Regions from separate parts of the Oceanibaculum nanhaiense genome, predicted to be linked through region 2. Evidence: riboswitches for the same ligand, from Rfam matches in the RefSeq annotation. Region 2 holds a riboswitch; the other holds the start of a gene.

Region 1 (7,834 bases), 250 kb from region 2:
GCTGTCGGAGAACATCAAGGTGAAGAGCATCGTCGGCCGCTTCCTGGAACATGGCCGCATCGCCTGCTTTGCCAACGGGCACCCCATGCCGTCGCCGGAGAACAAGATGTTCATCTCCTCGGCTGACTGGATGCAGCGCAATATGGACCGCCGCGTCGAGACGCTGGTGCTGATCGACAATCCGACAGTGCATGAACAGATTCTCGACCAGATCATGGTCGCCAACCTGAAGGATGTGCAGCAAAGCTGGCGGTTGCGGCCCGATGGCAACTATATCCGGCTGCCCGCTGGCGAGGGCGATTTCAATGTTCATCACTACTTCATGACGAATCCGAGCTTGTCCGGCCGGGGCAGTGCCCTTAAGAAGTCGCAGCCGCTGCCGCGTTTGGTGGTGAGCTGATCCGCACCGAAACGCGACTTAGGACGCAATGCAGGAAAAACGGATCGACGATCCGGCCGCCAGGCTGAGTTCGGGGACGATGGGTATCGGCGGCCATGTCGGGGTCATCGACATCGGCTCCAACTCGATCCGCCTCGTGGTCTATGACCGTCCGGAGCGCGGCTTTCTGCCGCTGTTCAACGAAAAGGCACTGTGCGGCCTCGGCAAGGGGCTGACAGAGACCAACCGGCTGTCGGAAGACGGCGTGAATGCTGCCTTTGACAGCCTGGCGCGGTTCGCCGCCGTGGCGCGCGGCATGGAGGTGGCGACGCTGCATGTGCTGGCGACAGCCGCCGTGCGCGATGCCGAGAATGGCGCGGCTTTCGTCGCCGAAGTGGAAGGTCGCCTGGGCTTCGATGTACGCGTCCTCTCGGGCGCCGAGGAAGCCCGGCTCTCCGCACTCGGCGTGCTCTGCGCCATGCCGCAGGCCGATGGCGTGGCCGGCGATCTGGGCGGCGGTAGCATGGAACTGGTCGATCTGCGTGTCGGCAGCATCGGCCAGCAGACGACACTGCCGCTGGGGCCCTTGCGTCTGTCGGCGCTCGACGGGCCGGCGAATCGCAAGAAACTGGTTGCCCATATCGACCGCCATCTGGCCAGTGTGCCCTGGCTGTCCGGCCTGAAGGGGCGGCCGCTTTATGCCGTTGGCGGGGGCTGGCGCTCCATCGCCAAGGCGCATATGGACATGACCGGTTATCCGCTGCACATCCTGCACGAATACCGCCTGCAGACGCCGGCGCTGCTGGATTTCCTGGACCGGCTGCAGCAAATCGGCAAGTCCGAGATGAAAGCCATCAACGGGGTGTCGAAGCGCCGGCTGGAAACCATCCCGATGGCTGCCTTGTTGATGCGCCGGCTGCTGACGCTGGCCGAGCCGTCCTGCGTCGTGTTCTCCGCCTATGGCCTGCGTGAGGGCTGCCTGTTCGATCTGCTGCCGGACGAGGCGAAGAGCCTGGACCCGCTCATCGAATCGGCGCGCAAATTCGCCGCTGCGGCCGGGCGTTTCCCGCCGCATGGCGAGGAGTTGCTGGACTGGACAACACCGCTGTTTCCGGAGGATACGCCGCTGCGCCGGCGGCTGCGCCATGCGGCGTGCATCCTGTCGGACACCGCCTGGGCGGAACATCCCGACTATCGCGCGGAAAATGTCTTCTGGAAGGTGCTGCGCGCGCCGATACCCGGTTTCGACCATGCCGGCCGCGCTTTCGTCGCCCTGGCGCTGATGGCGCGCTATGTCGGCAATATCGACCTGCCGGCGGCGGACATCGCGAAGAAGCTGCTGGACAAGGAGCAGACCAGCCAGGCCCTGGTGCTGGGGCTGGCGCTGCGGCTTGCCCATACCTTCACCGGTGGCGCGCCCGGCATATTGCGGGAGACACCGCTGCGCCCCGGGCTTGGCAAGCTGGGCTTCGCGATCGCGAAGCCCCATGCCGCCCTGTCCGGGGATGTGGTGAAGCGGCGGCTCGACTCGCTTGCCGCCGCCCTGGGCCAGACCGGAGAGATTACTCTCCTGCCATAAGGCCCGATGCTGTTCAGCCTGCGCCGCCGGGCCGGTTCATCACGAACACTTCGTTCACCACGGCATATTCCATGTAGCCGAGGCGCGAGATCGGGCGGAAGCGCGTCACATCGACGAAGCCCTTATCGTTGATGACCTCGTCGGCGATGTGAATGCCGACCACGCGCCCGAAGATCACGTAATTGCCGCGCTCGGGATCCCAGCTCGGCATTTTCACGGTCTGCAGATACTTGCATTCCAGATGCACGGGGGCGCCCTTCACGCGCGGCGGCTTCACCATGCTGGACGGCAGCGTCTCCAGCCCGGCGGCCTCGAACTCGTTCTGCCCGGCGGGCAGGCCGGCGGAGGAGATGTTCATCTGCTCGCGCAGATCATAGGTCGCCATGTTGACCACGAACTCGCCGGTCTTCTCGGCATTGGCCTGGCTGTCTTTGAACGCCACGGCTTCCGGGCGCAGGCCGGCGGCGAACATCACGCAGGGCGGGTCGGACGCCACGGCGTTGAAGAAGCTGTAGGGCGCCAGATTGGGCCGGCCATCCTCGTCCAGCGTGGAAATCCAGCCGATTGGGCGCGGTACCACCAGCGATTTGAACGGGTCGCGCGGCAGGCCGTGATTCTTCTTGTCGGGTTCGTAGAACATAAGGGGAGTCGCTCCTGAGATGGGAGGCCGATGCCTGCCGGACGGCGGCGCAGCCAACGAGATGGCAAGAGAGTAGCGAGGCCGAAGCGGGGATGCCAGAGGCTATTAGGGCCATATGGTATGCGTGCCTGTGGTATGCGTGCTTGCCTCGGCATGCAGCATTCTTATAGAACTAGACCCAGCGTTGGTTCCCGCAAGGGATGAAAAGGGAACGCGGTGCGTCCGGCTTCGGCTGGGCAATGCCGCGACTGTCCCCGCAACTGTAAGCGGCGAGCGCCGGTCCAAACAGGCCACTGGGAAACCGGGAAGGCAGGGCAGGTGCAGCGACCCGCGAGTCAGGAGACCTGCCAGCGTGAGCACGTCCCGCGACCGTCGATCGGGGTGAATCGTCGGAACGGCTGTCCGCAGCGGTGACGCCAATCCATTGGCTGGGTTGCCGGAGGCGGAAGGGCTATGAGCTGTCGCGGGTCTCTATCTCTCCATCGTGGGGCATCCATGCCCCTTCCGGTCACGCGCAACCTGTTTTCGCGTCATCTCTCGATGGGGTTTTCATGTCATTCCGTTCTTCCCTGCTGATCGGCAGCGCACTCTGCGTTGTCGCGCTTCCCGCTGCCGCCGTTCGCGCGCAGAGCCAGCCGGGCGACAGCGTCGCCCAGCTCATGCCGCACATCGTCATCACCGCGACCCGCGCCGAAACCGAACTGGAGCGTATCCCCGCCCAGGTTACCGTCATCGACCGCGAGGCCATTGACCGTGGCGGCTACCAGACCGTGGAGGAGGCGCTGCGCACCGTGCCGGGCCTCGCCGTCGTGCGGCTGGGCGGCCCCGGTCAGCAGACCTCGGTGTTCATGCGCGGCGCCAACAGCGACCATGTGCTGGTGCTGGTCGATGGCGTGCCGGTGAACGATCCGTCGGGGGCGGGCGGCGCCTATAATTTCGGCGACGACCTGGTCGGCGATCTGGAGCGCATCGAAGTGGTGCGCGGGCCGGTCTCCAGCCTCTATGGCAGCAATGCCATTGGCGGCGTCATCAACATGATCACCCGCGCGCCGTCGCGTAAGAAGGCCGAAATTTTCGGGCAGGCGGCCGGCGGCAGCCATGGAACGGTGCAGGCACAGGCAGGCTTGCGCGGCCGCTCGGACGGTTTCGACTATATGGTCAGCGCCGAGCATTTCCGCACCGACGGTATCAATCTTTCGCCGTCACGTATCGCCGGCAATATTGACGAGAAGGACGGATCGGAAGTCACCACCATCACCGGCAAGCTGGGCTACAATATCGGCGATGCCGGGCGGGTGGATGCGCTGATGCGCTACCGCCGCAACGAATTCGACCTCGATAATGTCCCGAACGAGGAGCCGAACTATACCGGCGAGAACGAGCATTTCCTCTACAAGCTGGGCGGTGAGGCCTATCTGTTCGATGGCAGCCTGACCTCGCGCCTCGATATCGGGCAGAGCCGTCACGACCGCAGCTTCACCAACCGGCCCGACGCCGCCAGCGCGAATCTGACAGATGACAGCTACGAATCGGTGCGCAGCTTCGCCGAGTTGCAGAATACCTACCGGATCGGCGATCTGGGTGGCCTGCGCGACACGGTGCTGGTGTTCGGCGGCAGTGCCGCGCGCAGCACGGTGGAGACCAGCACGAATTCGGTCAGCGTCTGGGGGCCGTTCACCCAGTCGCTGGATGCCGATTCCAACGATTATGCGCTCTATACCAACCTGCAGGCGCGGGTAAGCGAGCGCATCGACGTGACCGCGGGGCTGCGTTACGACGTGCCGGACGATTACGACAATACGCTGACCTACCGGATCGGCGCGGTGGTCGCGGTGCCGGAAATCCTGACGCGCTTCTCTGGCGCGGTCGGCACCGCCTACAAGGCGCCGACATTGTATGACCGGTTCGGCGTGGATAATTACGGCTATCGCGGCAACACCAACCTGAGCCCGGAGGAATCCTTCTCCTGGGAGGTGGGGTTCGAGACCGACCTGCCGGTTCGCGGCCGGGCCAAGGCGGTCAGCTTCGGTGCGACCTATTTCAGGACGAAGACCGATGACCTCATCACCAACGATTTCGTGCAGCAGACCGTGGTGAATATCGGCGAGGCGTCGAGCGAGGGGGTGGAGAGCTTCATCGCCCTGCGTCCGGCCGATTGGATCGAGACCAGGCTGAACTATACCTGGATGCAGGCGCGCAACGAGGATACCGGCCAGATGCTGCTGCGCCGGCCGCGCCATCAGGGCTCGCTTTCGGTCGATCTGAAGCCGATGCATGACCTCAGCTTCGGACCGGAGCTGGTCTATGTCGGCAGCCGGCTGGATGTCGCCTATGACGACGCCGGCAGCTTCCTAGGCAACCGGCGTAACGGTTCCTACACGCTGGTCAATCTGTCGGGCAGCTACCAGCTGCGTGAGGATGTCTCGCTGTTCGGCAAGGTCTATAACCTGTTCGACCGCGAGTATGAGCCGTCGAACGGCTTTGCCGGGCGTGGCCTGACCGCGCTGTTCGGGGTGCGCGGCAGCTTCTGACCACAGCTTTCCAGGGGAGCTGTCTGGGGGATTTTCAGGGACCGTTCGCCGGCCTGCCGGTTTTCCGTTTGCCCAATCGTGGCAAACCCGGTAGGTAAGCGGGCGGTCTCTCGAAGAACCCGGAGGATACAGGTGACGGCGCAAAACGCCGGCGATACCGGCCCGCGCGCGCTGCTTCCCAACGGCCTGCGCGACGTGCTGCCGCCCGAAGCGGCCCAGGAATCCGAAGCTGTCCGGACGCTGCTGGATTATATGCGCGGTTTCGGCTACCAGCTCGTGAAGCCGCCCCTGGTCGAATTCGAAGGCAGCCTGCTGGACGGCGCCAGCCCGAAGATGGGCACCCGCATTTTCCGTGTCATGGACCCGGTCTCGCAGCGCATGATGGGCGTGCGCGCGGACATGACCATGCAGATCGCGCGCATCGCCACCACGCGGCTGGCCAATGCGCCGCGCCCGCTGCGCCTATCCTATGCCGGCGAGGTGCTGCGCGTGCTGGGCTCGCAGCTGTCGCCGGAGCGCGAGTTCGTCCAGGTCGGCGCGGAGCTGATCGGCAGCCCGTCCGCCGCCGCCGATGCGGAAATCTGCGTCATGGCGCTGGAAGCGCTGGCCGCCGTCGGTGTGCGCAACACCTCCATCGATCTGATGATGCCCACCCTGGTGCCCGCGATCTGCGCCGCCGCCGGGCTGGGGACTTCCGACATCGCGCGGGTGCGCGCAGCGCTCGACCGCAAGGACGCAGCGGAGGTGGCATCCGTGGGCGGTGATATCGGCAGTCTGCTGGCGACGCTGTTGCAGGCCAGCGGCCCGGTGAATCGCGCCTTTGAGAAGCTTGCCGACCTCGACCTGCCGCCGGCAGGGCAGGAGGTGCTGGCACGGCTGCGCCAGGTCGTCGATCTGATGCGCGCCGCCCGGCCGGATGTCACCATCACCATCGATCCGGTGGAGAATCGCGGTTTCGAATATCATACCGGCATCAGCTTCAGCCTGTTCGCGCGCGGCATCCGGGGGGAGCTTGGGCGCGGCGGCCGCTATCTGGCTGGCCAGTCGGATGAACCGGCGACCGGCTATACGCTCTATATGGACACCGTGATGCGCGCCCTGCCGGCGCTGGCCAATGGCCGGCTTCTGTTCCTGCCCTACGGTACGCCGCGCGCCACCGCCGTGCGTCTGGCCGGGGAAGGCTGGACAATCGTGACCGGTCTGGAACCGGTGGCCGACAGTCAGGCGGAGGCGCGGCGGCTGGGCTGCGGCCACTGGCTGCAGAATGAAACCGTTTCGCCTGTCGCGTCATAGGCATATCACGCTACAGACTATCTTCAGTAACGCACGAAACCGCGAGTAAGCAGCATGTCCAACGTTACGGTCATCGGCGCCCAGTGGGGCGATGAAGGTAAGGGCAAGATTGTCGATTGGCTCTCCGAGCGCGCCGATGTGGTGGTGCGCTTCCAGGGCGGCCACAATGCCGGCCATACCATTGTCTGCGGCAGCCAGACCTACAAGCTCAGCCTGCTGCCGTCGGGCGTGGTGCGCGGCAAGCTGTCAATCATCGGCAATGGCGTGGTGGTCGATCCCTGGGCATTGCTGCGCGAGATCGAGACGGTGCGCGCCCAGGGGCTGAACATCACCCCCGAAACCCTGCTGGTCGCCGACAATGCGGCGCTGATCCTGCCGCTGCACCAGCGCATCGACCAGGCGCGCGAAGAGGCCAAGGGCGTGCGCAAGATCGGCACCACCGGACGCGGCATCGGCCCGGCCTACGAGGACAAGGTCGGCCGCCGCGCCATCCGCGTCTGCGATCTGGCCGAGCCGGAGACGCTGGCCGAGAAGGTCGATGACCTGGTCGCCCACCACAATGCTTTCCTGCGTGGCCTTGGCGTGGAGGAGATCGACGCCGCCGCCCTGCTGGCCGCCTTGCAGGAGGTGGCGCCGAAGCTGCTGCCCTATGCGCACAGCGTCTGGCGCCATCTGGAGGAAGCCCGCAAGCAGAGCAAGCGGGTGCTGCTGGAAGGCGCGCAGGGCACCATGCTGGATATCGATCATGGCACCTATCCCTATGTCACCTCCTCCAACACGGTGGCGGGGCAGGCGTCCAGCGGTGCGGGTATCGGGCCGAGCCAAGTCGGCTATGTGCTGGGCATCACCAAGGCCTACACGACGCGCGTCGGTTCCGGTCCGTTCCCGACCGAGCAGGAGAACGAGATCGGCCAGCGCCTGGGCGAGCGTGGCCGCGAATTCGGCACGGTCACCGGGCGCAAGCGGCGCTGCGGCTGGTTCGACGCGGTGATGGTGCGTCAGGCGGTGAAGGTCGGCGGCATCGACGGCATCGCGCTGACCAAGCTGGACGTGCTGGATGGGCTGGATGAGATCAAGGTCTGCATCGGCTATCGCCATGATGGCAAGGAATATGATCACTTTCCGGCCGGCAAGGAATTGCAGGCCAAGGTCGAGCCGATCTACGAGACCTTCGAAGGCTGGCAGGACAGCACCCAAGGCGCCCGCAGCTACAAGGATCTGCCGGCTACCGCGATCAAATATATCCGCCGTATTGAAGAGCTGATCGAGGCGCCGGTGGCGCTGCTGTCCACCAGCCCGGATCGCGATGACACCATTCTGATGAAAGACCCCTTTGCAGATTAAAGCCGTTTCCGCCATTCGGTTTTTGCTTGGAAAGCAATGTGAAGTTTTCTCGTGGAGATCGCCCCATA
Region 2 (7,834 bases):
GCGCTGGAGCGGTTGCGCTATCTGTTCAAGGATCCCCTGCTGGAACGCGCCGGCCCGGCCATGAAGCCGACGCCGCGAGCCGAGGCCTTGCGTGAGCCGCTGCGGCAGGCTCTGGCCGACCTGGCGGTGATCGTTGCAGGGCCGGTCGCGCCCGATATCTCGCAGATCGAGCAGACGGTGCGCATCGTGATGACCGACCTGGCGGCAGAGCTGCTGACGCCAAAACTCTATGCGCGGGCAGCGCGCGAGGCGCCCGGGCTGGGCATCGCCGTGCTGCCTTGGCTGGGGCCGGAGCAGACGGACCGGTCGATCCTGCGCGGCGAGGCGGATATCGCCATCACCATCGTGCTGCCCTCCTCGCGGCCGGAGATGCGCCGGGAACTGCTATCCTGCGAGAGCTATGCGGTGGCAATGCGGCCGGACCATCCGGCGGCGGAAGAATTCGACCTCGCCCGCTGGCTGGCCTATCCGCACCTGATTCTGTCGGCGCTCGGCGATCCGTACGGTGTGGTGGACGATATCCTGGCCGGCATGGGGCTGCGGCGGCAGGTGCGGGTAACGGTGAACAGTTTCATGACGATTCCGCGCCTGCTGGCGACCAGCGATCTTCTGGCCATGCTACCGGCCCGGTTCCTGTCCACTGTACCGCGCGAATACCGGCTGATCGGCCGGCCGCCACCCATCGACATGCCGAGGCTGGACCTGTTCCTGCAATGGCACCCGCGCCGGGATTCCGACATTGCCACCCAGACCGTGCGCGGCTGGCTGAAGGAAGCGATGGTGGAGAAATAGAGCGAGAGAGAAAGGCTCTAGCGCCAGTCGCGGCGTGCGACCTCCCGCATCACATGGTCGGCGTAGTCGTGCGCCTGCACGATGGCGCCCCGGATCAGATCGTCGAAATGGCGGATCATCAGCCGGATATGTACGGCTGAACTGAAGACCAGGAAGCGCTGACCGAGATAAAGCGCCGCGCGGCTTGGCCCGAACACGGTGAAGGGGGCCGAATACAGCGCGCTGCCATCGTAGAGGAAGACGCGCAGCGACGGGTACAGATCGCGCGCCATCTGTGCCATCTGCTCCAGTTCCGCGCGCCGCCTGGCCGGCGGCATGCGGCCCCAGATACCGGCGCCATCGGCGAAATCCCGCAGCCGGTGCGCCGCGAAAGCGACCTCGATATCAGTATCGGGCTGGCGGATATAGTCGAGCTGCACGGCGGCATCGGCAATCGCCTGGTCGGAAGACCGGGCGAGGGAGCTGCCATACTCCACCTCCAGCAGGGCCGGGGTCTTCAGCAGGTCCGGCAGGGTCTGCGGCACATGGCGCACCTTGTAGCCGGCGGCTTCACGATACCAGCGGCGCAATTGCTCGTCGAACGGATGGCGCGCCGCTTCGGCGACCTGCACCGACTGCTCGACGATATCGGTGACCGCGCCGCGCTGGCTGGACAGGCCGAGCAGCCAGTCGGCGCTCTCCCCCAGCGCGCTGGCCAGATTGGCGAGCACCAGGCCGTTCGGCAACCTCGGGTCGGGGGCGGAGAGAAGCTGCGCCACGGTCGATCGGTCCACGCCGGCCCGCGCCGCCAGGACGCTTACCGTCATGTCGCGCTCGGCCAGGGCAATGGCCAATCTTTCGCGGAACAGCCGGGACAGCAGGCGCTTGTCATGTTTCATGGTGAGGGAGTTTATCAGAAATCGGGATAAAAATCACAAAATAGGTAGAAGCAGTATTTTTATGGATAAAGCGCATAACACTCTCCTTGCCGGGAAGGGGTGGCGCGCGCAGATATCGGGCACCCGATTTTATCAACCCGTTTTCCCGAAGGCGCCAATCATGGAGACCAGACTGCGCACCCTTTTGAAGGCCTGTTCCTGGCAGCTATTGGGGCTGCTGACGACCGGGCTTCTCGCCTATGCCCTGACCGGTTCCTTCGCCGAGGCCGGCGGCTTCGCCCTGGTGACGGCGGGGACGGGCCTGTTCTGCTATATCCTGCACGAACGGCTCTGGCTGGCGGTCCGCTGGGGGCGGCTGTAATCGCCTTTTCGCGCGCCGGCGCCGCCAGTGCTTGGCGGCCACCGGCAGCAGCGCCAGCACGGCCATGGCGGTCAGCGGCAGCAGGATTTCCGGCTTCAGCAGAACCGCGACGGTGAGCTCTTCGGCCTCCGCCGTCAGGGTCTGGATGCCGTCACCGATACTGGCCAGGATGAAGGACACCGGCAGCACGCCGATGAAGGTGGCCAGCATCGCCTTGGGCACCGGTATGTCGAAGGGGGCCGGCAGGATATTGGACAGCCAGGCCGGCATGATCGGGATCAGCCGTATCGACAGGATATAGTTGAAGGCATCCTCGGCGATGATCCATTTAACCGCCTCCACACGCGCCCCGAAACGCCGCTCGACAAAGCCGGCCAGCAGCTGCCGGCTGACAATCAGCGCGATGCCGGAGCTCAGCGCGCCGCCCATGGCCGCCAGCAAGCCGCCCGGCAGGGTGCCGAACAGGTAGCCGCCGGTCAGGATCAGCAGCCCGCCGGCCGGCAACGGCACCAGCTTGCCGAAGGCGGTGGCCAGCACATAGGCGATGGCGCCGATAATCGGGTGATCGTCCACCCAGCCCTTCAATGTCTGGCTGGCATCCTGCAGGAAGCCGCCGACCACGGCGCTGTCCATCGGGACCAGGGCGGCGAGCGCCAGAAGCGCCAGTGCTGCCAGCAGCAGCGTGGCCCGACGCCATTTCCGGCGCCGCGGGGAGGGGGCGAGATCGTCAGCCATCGGGCAGCTATAGCAGAAGCGGGCCGTCGATCCTATGGCAGCTGGTCAATGGTGCCCGATTGCTTTTATTGCCGCTTCACGGCATGAAAGCCTCGCAATTGCATCTGGCGGAACAGGGCGTACATGGTGGACAGGCTGAAGGGCTTCATCGAATCGGGCGCGTTCCAGAATTTCATCATCGGCGTCATTATCGTGAACGCCGTCACCCTGGGCCTGGAAACCTCGGCGACGGCGATGAATCTAGCGGGGCCGGTGCTGATCGTGCTCGACCGGATCGCGCTGTCGATCTTCATCATCGAGATCGTCCTGAAGCTGGTCGTCTATCGCCTGCGCTTCTTCCGCGATGCCTGGAACATCTTCGATTTCCTGGTGGTCGGCGTCACCCTGATGCCGGCGGGCGAGGGTGTGTCGGTGCTGCGCTCGCTGCGCATCCTGCGCGTGCTGCGGCTGATCTCCGTCGTGCCCTCGCTGCGCAAGGTGGTGCATGCGCTGCTGCGCGCGATACCCGGCATGGGCTCCGTGGTGGCGCTGCTGTCGCTGGTATTCTATGTCGCCGCCGTGATGGCGACCAAGCTGTTCGGCGCCAGCTTCCCGGACTGGTTCGGCAGCATCGGTGCGTCCTTCTACACGCTGTTCCAGGTGATGACGCTGGAAAGCTGGTCGATGGGCATCGTGCGGCCGGTCATGGAGGTCTATCCCTATGCCTGGCTGTTCTTCATCATCTTCATCCTGCTGACCACCTTCGCCGTGCTGAACCTGTTCATCGCCATCATCGTCGATGCGATGGCGCAGGAGCACCATGCCGAAGAAGGGGAAACCCGCGCGGCGCTGGGCGGCGATCATCACGAGATCATCGCCGAGATTCGCGCGCTGAAAGAGGAAGTGGCGGCGCTGCGCCGCGAGGGGCGCTAGGGATGTCCGCCGGTAGCTCTCCGCAAGCCGATACCGGCTGGTCCGGCACGCAGCCGATCGCCGGCCTCGGCGCGGTCGCGGACCGCTATGACGGCTTCATCCTGGATCAATGGGGCGTGCTGCATGACGGCAAGACGCCTTATCCGGGGGCGCTGGACTGCCTGAAGGCCCTGCGGGAATCCGGCAAGCGGGTGGTGGTGCTGTCCAATTCCGGCAAGCGCAACGATTACAATGTCGCGCTGATGGCGCGCATCGGCTTCACGCCCGATCTCTATGACGAGATGATCTCGGCGGGCGAGGATGCCTGGCGCGGCCTCGCCAGCCGGGGCAAGCACGGGGCAGATGATTTCTATGCCGGGCTTGGCCGCCGCTGCTACGCGACCAGACGGCCCGGCGATTCGAGCTTCCTGGATGGGGTCGATATCGATCTGGTTGAGGATGTCGGTCAGGCGGATTTCCTGCTGCTGATCGGCGATGCGCGCGATTCCGGCCTGCTGGAGGCCTATAAGGGCTTGATCGCGCAGGGGCTGGCGCGCGGCCTGCCGATGGTCTGCGCCAACCCGGACACGCACCGCGTCGATGGCGGAAAGCTGGCCGAGGCCATCGGCCTGGTGGCGGAAGAATATGAACGCCGCGGCGGCCGCGTGCAGTGGCACGGCAAACCGCACCCGCCGATCTACCGCAGCTGCCTCGCCAGCCTGGGCCTGTCCGACAAGGGGCGCATCCTCGCCGTTGGCGATTCGCTGGGCCATGATATCGAGGGGGCCAGCCGCTTCGGCTGCGACAGCGCGCTGGTGGCCGACGGCATCCATGGGCCGGCGCTGGGCGTGAGCGGCAATATGCTGCCCAGCGATGCCGCCTGGCGCGGCTTCATCGCCGACAAGCCTGTGCGCCCGACATATCTGATGGGCCGGTTCGTCTGGTAGCGGTTTCTTGTCTGCCGGCTTGCCCGCGTGACATGATTGCCGCGAACGGCAGCAAGACCGGGGGAGGAGATTGATATGACCGCGTTACCGAGGATTGACGGCGATTGCGTCTGGCATGGCAGCGACATGGCGATGTCGCGCCGCTGGATTTTCGAGCTGACAGCGGGGGAGATTGCGGCGCTGGACGCGGCCCTTGCCCATGTCGAGGCGCAGGGCATCGCCTGGCACGACATCACCCGCGAGAATTTTCCGCTGGGCGCGCTGTCCGCAAGGCTGGATGCGGTTCGGGAAGAGCTTGAGAATGGCAGCGGCATGGTGAAGCTGCGCCGTATCCCGGTGGATCGCTATTCCGAAGCCCAGCTGAAGAAGCTGTATTTCGGTCTCGGCAAGCAGCTGGGCCATACGCTGTTCCAGAACAACCGCGGCGAGCTGATGCGCGAGATCCGCGACGAGGGCGCTGCCGTCGTCGGCGAACGCTACGGCCAGGTGCAGACGCAGGATAACGGCACCTTCCTGTCCTCCTATGCCCGCACCCTGTCGAACGGGGCCTTGCGCTTCCACACCGACCGCTGCGATGTGGTCGGGCTGCTGTGCGTGCGCCAGGCCGCCAATGGCGGGGTGAGCAAGCTGTGCTCCTCTCCCATGGTGTACAACACCATCCGGGAGCGCCGGCCGGATCTGCTGGAAGTGCTGTGCCAGCCCTATTACCGCAGCCGTTTCGGCGAGGAGAAGGGGGCGGAGCAGGTGGCCTACCCGCTGCCGATCTTCGGGCTTCACGACGGCAAGCTGACCAGCCATTACTCGCTGACCTATATTGAGGCGGCTTCCTTCATTCCCGGCGTACCACCGATGAGTGACGTGCAGAAGGAGGCGCTGGCGCTGTTCCAGGCCACGATGGAGGAACTGTCTTTCGAGATGGTGCTGGAGCCGGGCGACATTCAGCTTCTGAACAACCATGTCGTCTATCACGGCCGCACGCCCTTCACCGACGATGACACGCAGGGTCGCAGCCGCATGCTGTTCCGGCTCTGGCTGTCGATGCCGAACAGCCGCCCGCTGCCGGCGGACCACACGGTCCTGTGGCGCAATGTGGAGGCTGGCGCGGTGCGTGGCGGCATCGGTCAGGAAGCGCTGGCGCCTGCGTAATCAGGGGCTTGTCAAGGACACAATCGCCTTGACAGGATCGGGATAACCGCTACCGTATCTAGTGGTTATGGTTCCCCGGGTCGGTAGATTTGGGGCTAAGATGGGAATTCGGTGCGGCGGTTTTCTTGCTTAATCCGAAGCTGTCCCCGCAACTGTGAGCGGCGAGCTTTTGCCCTTTTCGTGCCACTGAATGCCCGGAGCGAGGCCGGGATTCGGGAAGGCCGGGCCGGAGCCGAGACCCGCGAGCCAGGAGACCTGCCGTAACCAGACGTATGACCTTGGGCGGGGTGTCCTTTGGGTCGCTTGCGGGTAGGGGGAATTTGCCCGCAGGCTGACCTGTTATCCCGTCACCACCTGATCGACGGGGTAGCGATGTCCTCTCTGGCTTTCGATTTCGATTATGACGGCAATCTCGTTCCGCAGACACCGGGCGGGCCTTCGCAGCAGCGTCATGTGCAGCGCCCTGCCGAGCAGCCGCGCGCGCCGCGTCCGCGCGTTCAGCCGCCGGAGCCGGACTTCCCGCATCAGCAGGCCCTGAATCTGGAGCGCCGCGCGCCGCTGCCCTATCCGCTGGCGCCGCGCCCCCAGCCTTCCGACCTGAAGCTGGATCGCAGCCGCGACGCGTTGCTGACGAATTTCGGCAAGGCGACGCTGAATGACCGCTATCTGCTGGCCGGCGAAAGCTATCAGGACATGTTCGCGCGGGTTTCCTGCGCCTTTGCCGACGATATCGGCCATGCCCAGCGCCTGTATGACGCCATGTCGCGGCTGTGGTTCATGCCGGCGACGCCGGTGCTGTCCAACGGTGGCACCACGCGTGGCCTGCCGATTTCCTGCTTCCTGAACGCGGTGCCGGATTCGCTGGACGGCATCGTGCGCACCTGGAACGAGAATGTCGCCCTGGCCTCGAATGGCGGCGGCATCGGCACCTATTGGGGCCAGGTCCGCTCCATCGGCGAGGCGGTGAAGGGCGCGGGCGAGACCTCGGGCATCATTCCCTTCATCCATGTCATGGACGGGTTGACGCTGGCGATCAGCCAGGGCTCTCTGCGGCGCGGCTCGGCGGCGGTCTATCTCGATATCCATCATCCGGAGATCGAGGAATTCCTGGAAATCCGCAAGGCTTCGGGCGATTTCAACCGCAAGGGGCTGAACCTGCATCACGGCATCAATGTCACCGACGAGTTCATGGCGGCGGTGCGCGATGGCGGCATGTTCGGACTGAAGAGCCCGAAGGATGGCGCGGTGCTCCGCCAGGTCGATGCGCGCCAGCTGTGGCAGCGCATCCTGGAAACCCGCCTGCAGACCGGCGAGCCCTATCTGCTGTATATCGACACGGTGAATCGCGCACTGCCGAAGCACCAGCAGAAGCTGGGGCTGAAGGTCTCCACCTCCAACCTGTGCAGCGAGATCACGCTGGTCACCGGCCAGGACCAGGACGAGAAGGAGCGCACCGCCGTGTGCTGCCTGTCCTCGCTGAATGTCGAGACCTGGGAGGAATGGGAGGAGGCACCCGGCTTCATCGAGGACGTGCTGCGCTTCCTCGACAATGTGCTGACGCAGTTCATCGAGAACGCGCCGGATGGCATGGAGCGGGCGAAATATTCGGCGATGCGCGAGCGCTCCGTCGGGCTCGGTATCATGGGCTTCCATTCCTTCCTGCAGGCGCGCGGCATTCCGTTCGAGAGCGCGCTCGCCAAATCCTGGAATTTCAAGATGTTCCGCAAGATCCGCCGCGAGGCCGATGCCGCCTCGGTGGCGCTGGCCGAGGAGCGCGGGCCGTGCCCGGACGCGCATGACGCCGGCATGAAGGCGCGCTTCAGCCACAAGATCGCCATCGCGCCGACCGCCTCGATCAGCATCATCTGCGGCGGCACCAGTGCCGGCATCGAGCCGATCCCGGCCAATATCTACACCCACAAGACGCTGTCCGGCGCGTTCTCGGTGCGCAACCGCCATCTGGAGACGATGCTGGAGGAGAAGGGCCAGAATACCGCCGAAGTCTGGCAGTCCATCGTCGAGAAGGAAGGCTCCGTCCAGCATCTCGACTTCCTCAACGAGGACGAGAAGGCGACCTTCCGTAC

Evidence for each region. A riboswitch is a leader RNA that binds a small molecule or an ion and turns the genes downstream of it on or off. The one in region 2 is predicted to bind cobalamin.
Region 1: another riboswitch for cobalamin. It lies ahead of BKM74_RS05330 (TonB-dependent receptor plug domain-containing protein); the one in region 2 lies ahead of BKM74_RS06555 (ribonucleoside-diphosphate reductase subunit alpha).

Annotation. Positions count from the first base shown of each region.
Region 1 is NZ_MPOB01000003.1:6,675-14,508, reverse strand. It holds gene BKM74_RS05345 (RNA degradosome polyphosphate kinase) at 1-400, shown strand, start outside; gene BKM74_RS05340 (Ppx/GppA family phosphatase) at 429-1,958, shown strand; gene BKM74_RS05335 (flavin reductase family protein) at 1,972-2,598, opposite strand; cobalamin riboswitch at 2,767-2,964, shown strand; gene BKM74_RS05330 (TonB-dependent receptor plug domain-containing protein) at 3,150-5,129, shown strand; gene BKM74_RS05325 (ATP phosphoribosyltransferase regulatory subunit) at 5,262-6,422, shown strand; gene BKM74_RS05320 (adenylosuccinate synthase) at 6,477-7,766, shown strand.
Region 2 is NZ_MPOB01000003.1:258,617-266,450, reverse strand. It holds gene BKM74_RS06585 (LysR family transcriptional regulator) at 1-792, shown strand, start outside; gene BKM74_RS06580 (helix-turn-helix domain-containing protein) at 810-1,670, opposite strand; partial or broken gene BKM74_RS19160 (DUF2061 domain-containing protein) at 1,597-1,944, shown strand; gene BKM74_RS18845 (TVP38/TMEM64 family protein) at 1,876-2,664, opposite strand; gene BKM74_RS06570 (ion transporter) at 2,890-3,678, shown strand; gene BKM74_RS06565 (TIGR01459 family HAD-type hydrolase) at 3,681-4,604, shown strand; gene BKM74_RS06560 (TauD/TfdA family dioxygenase) at 4,680-5,750, shown strand; cobalamin riboswitch at 5,802-6,027, shown strand; gene BKM74_RS06555 (ribonucleoside-diphosphate reductase subunit alpha) at 6,123-7,834, shown strand, end outside.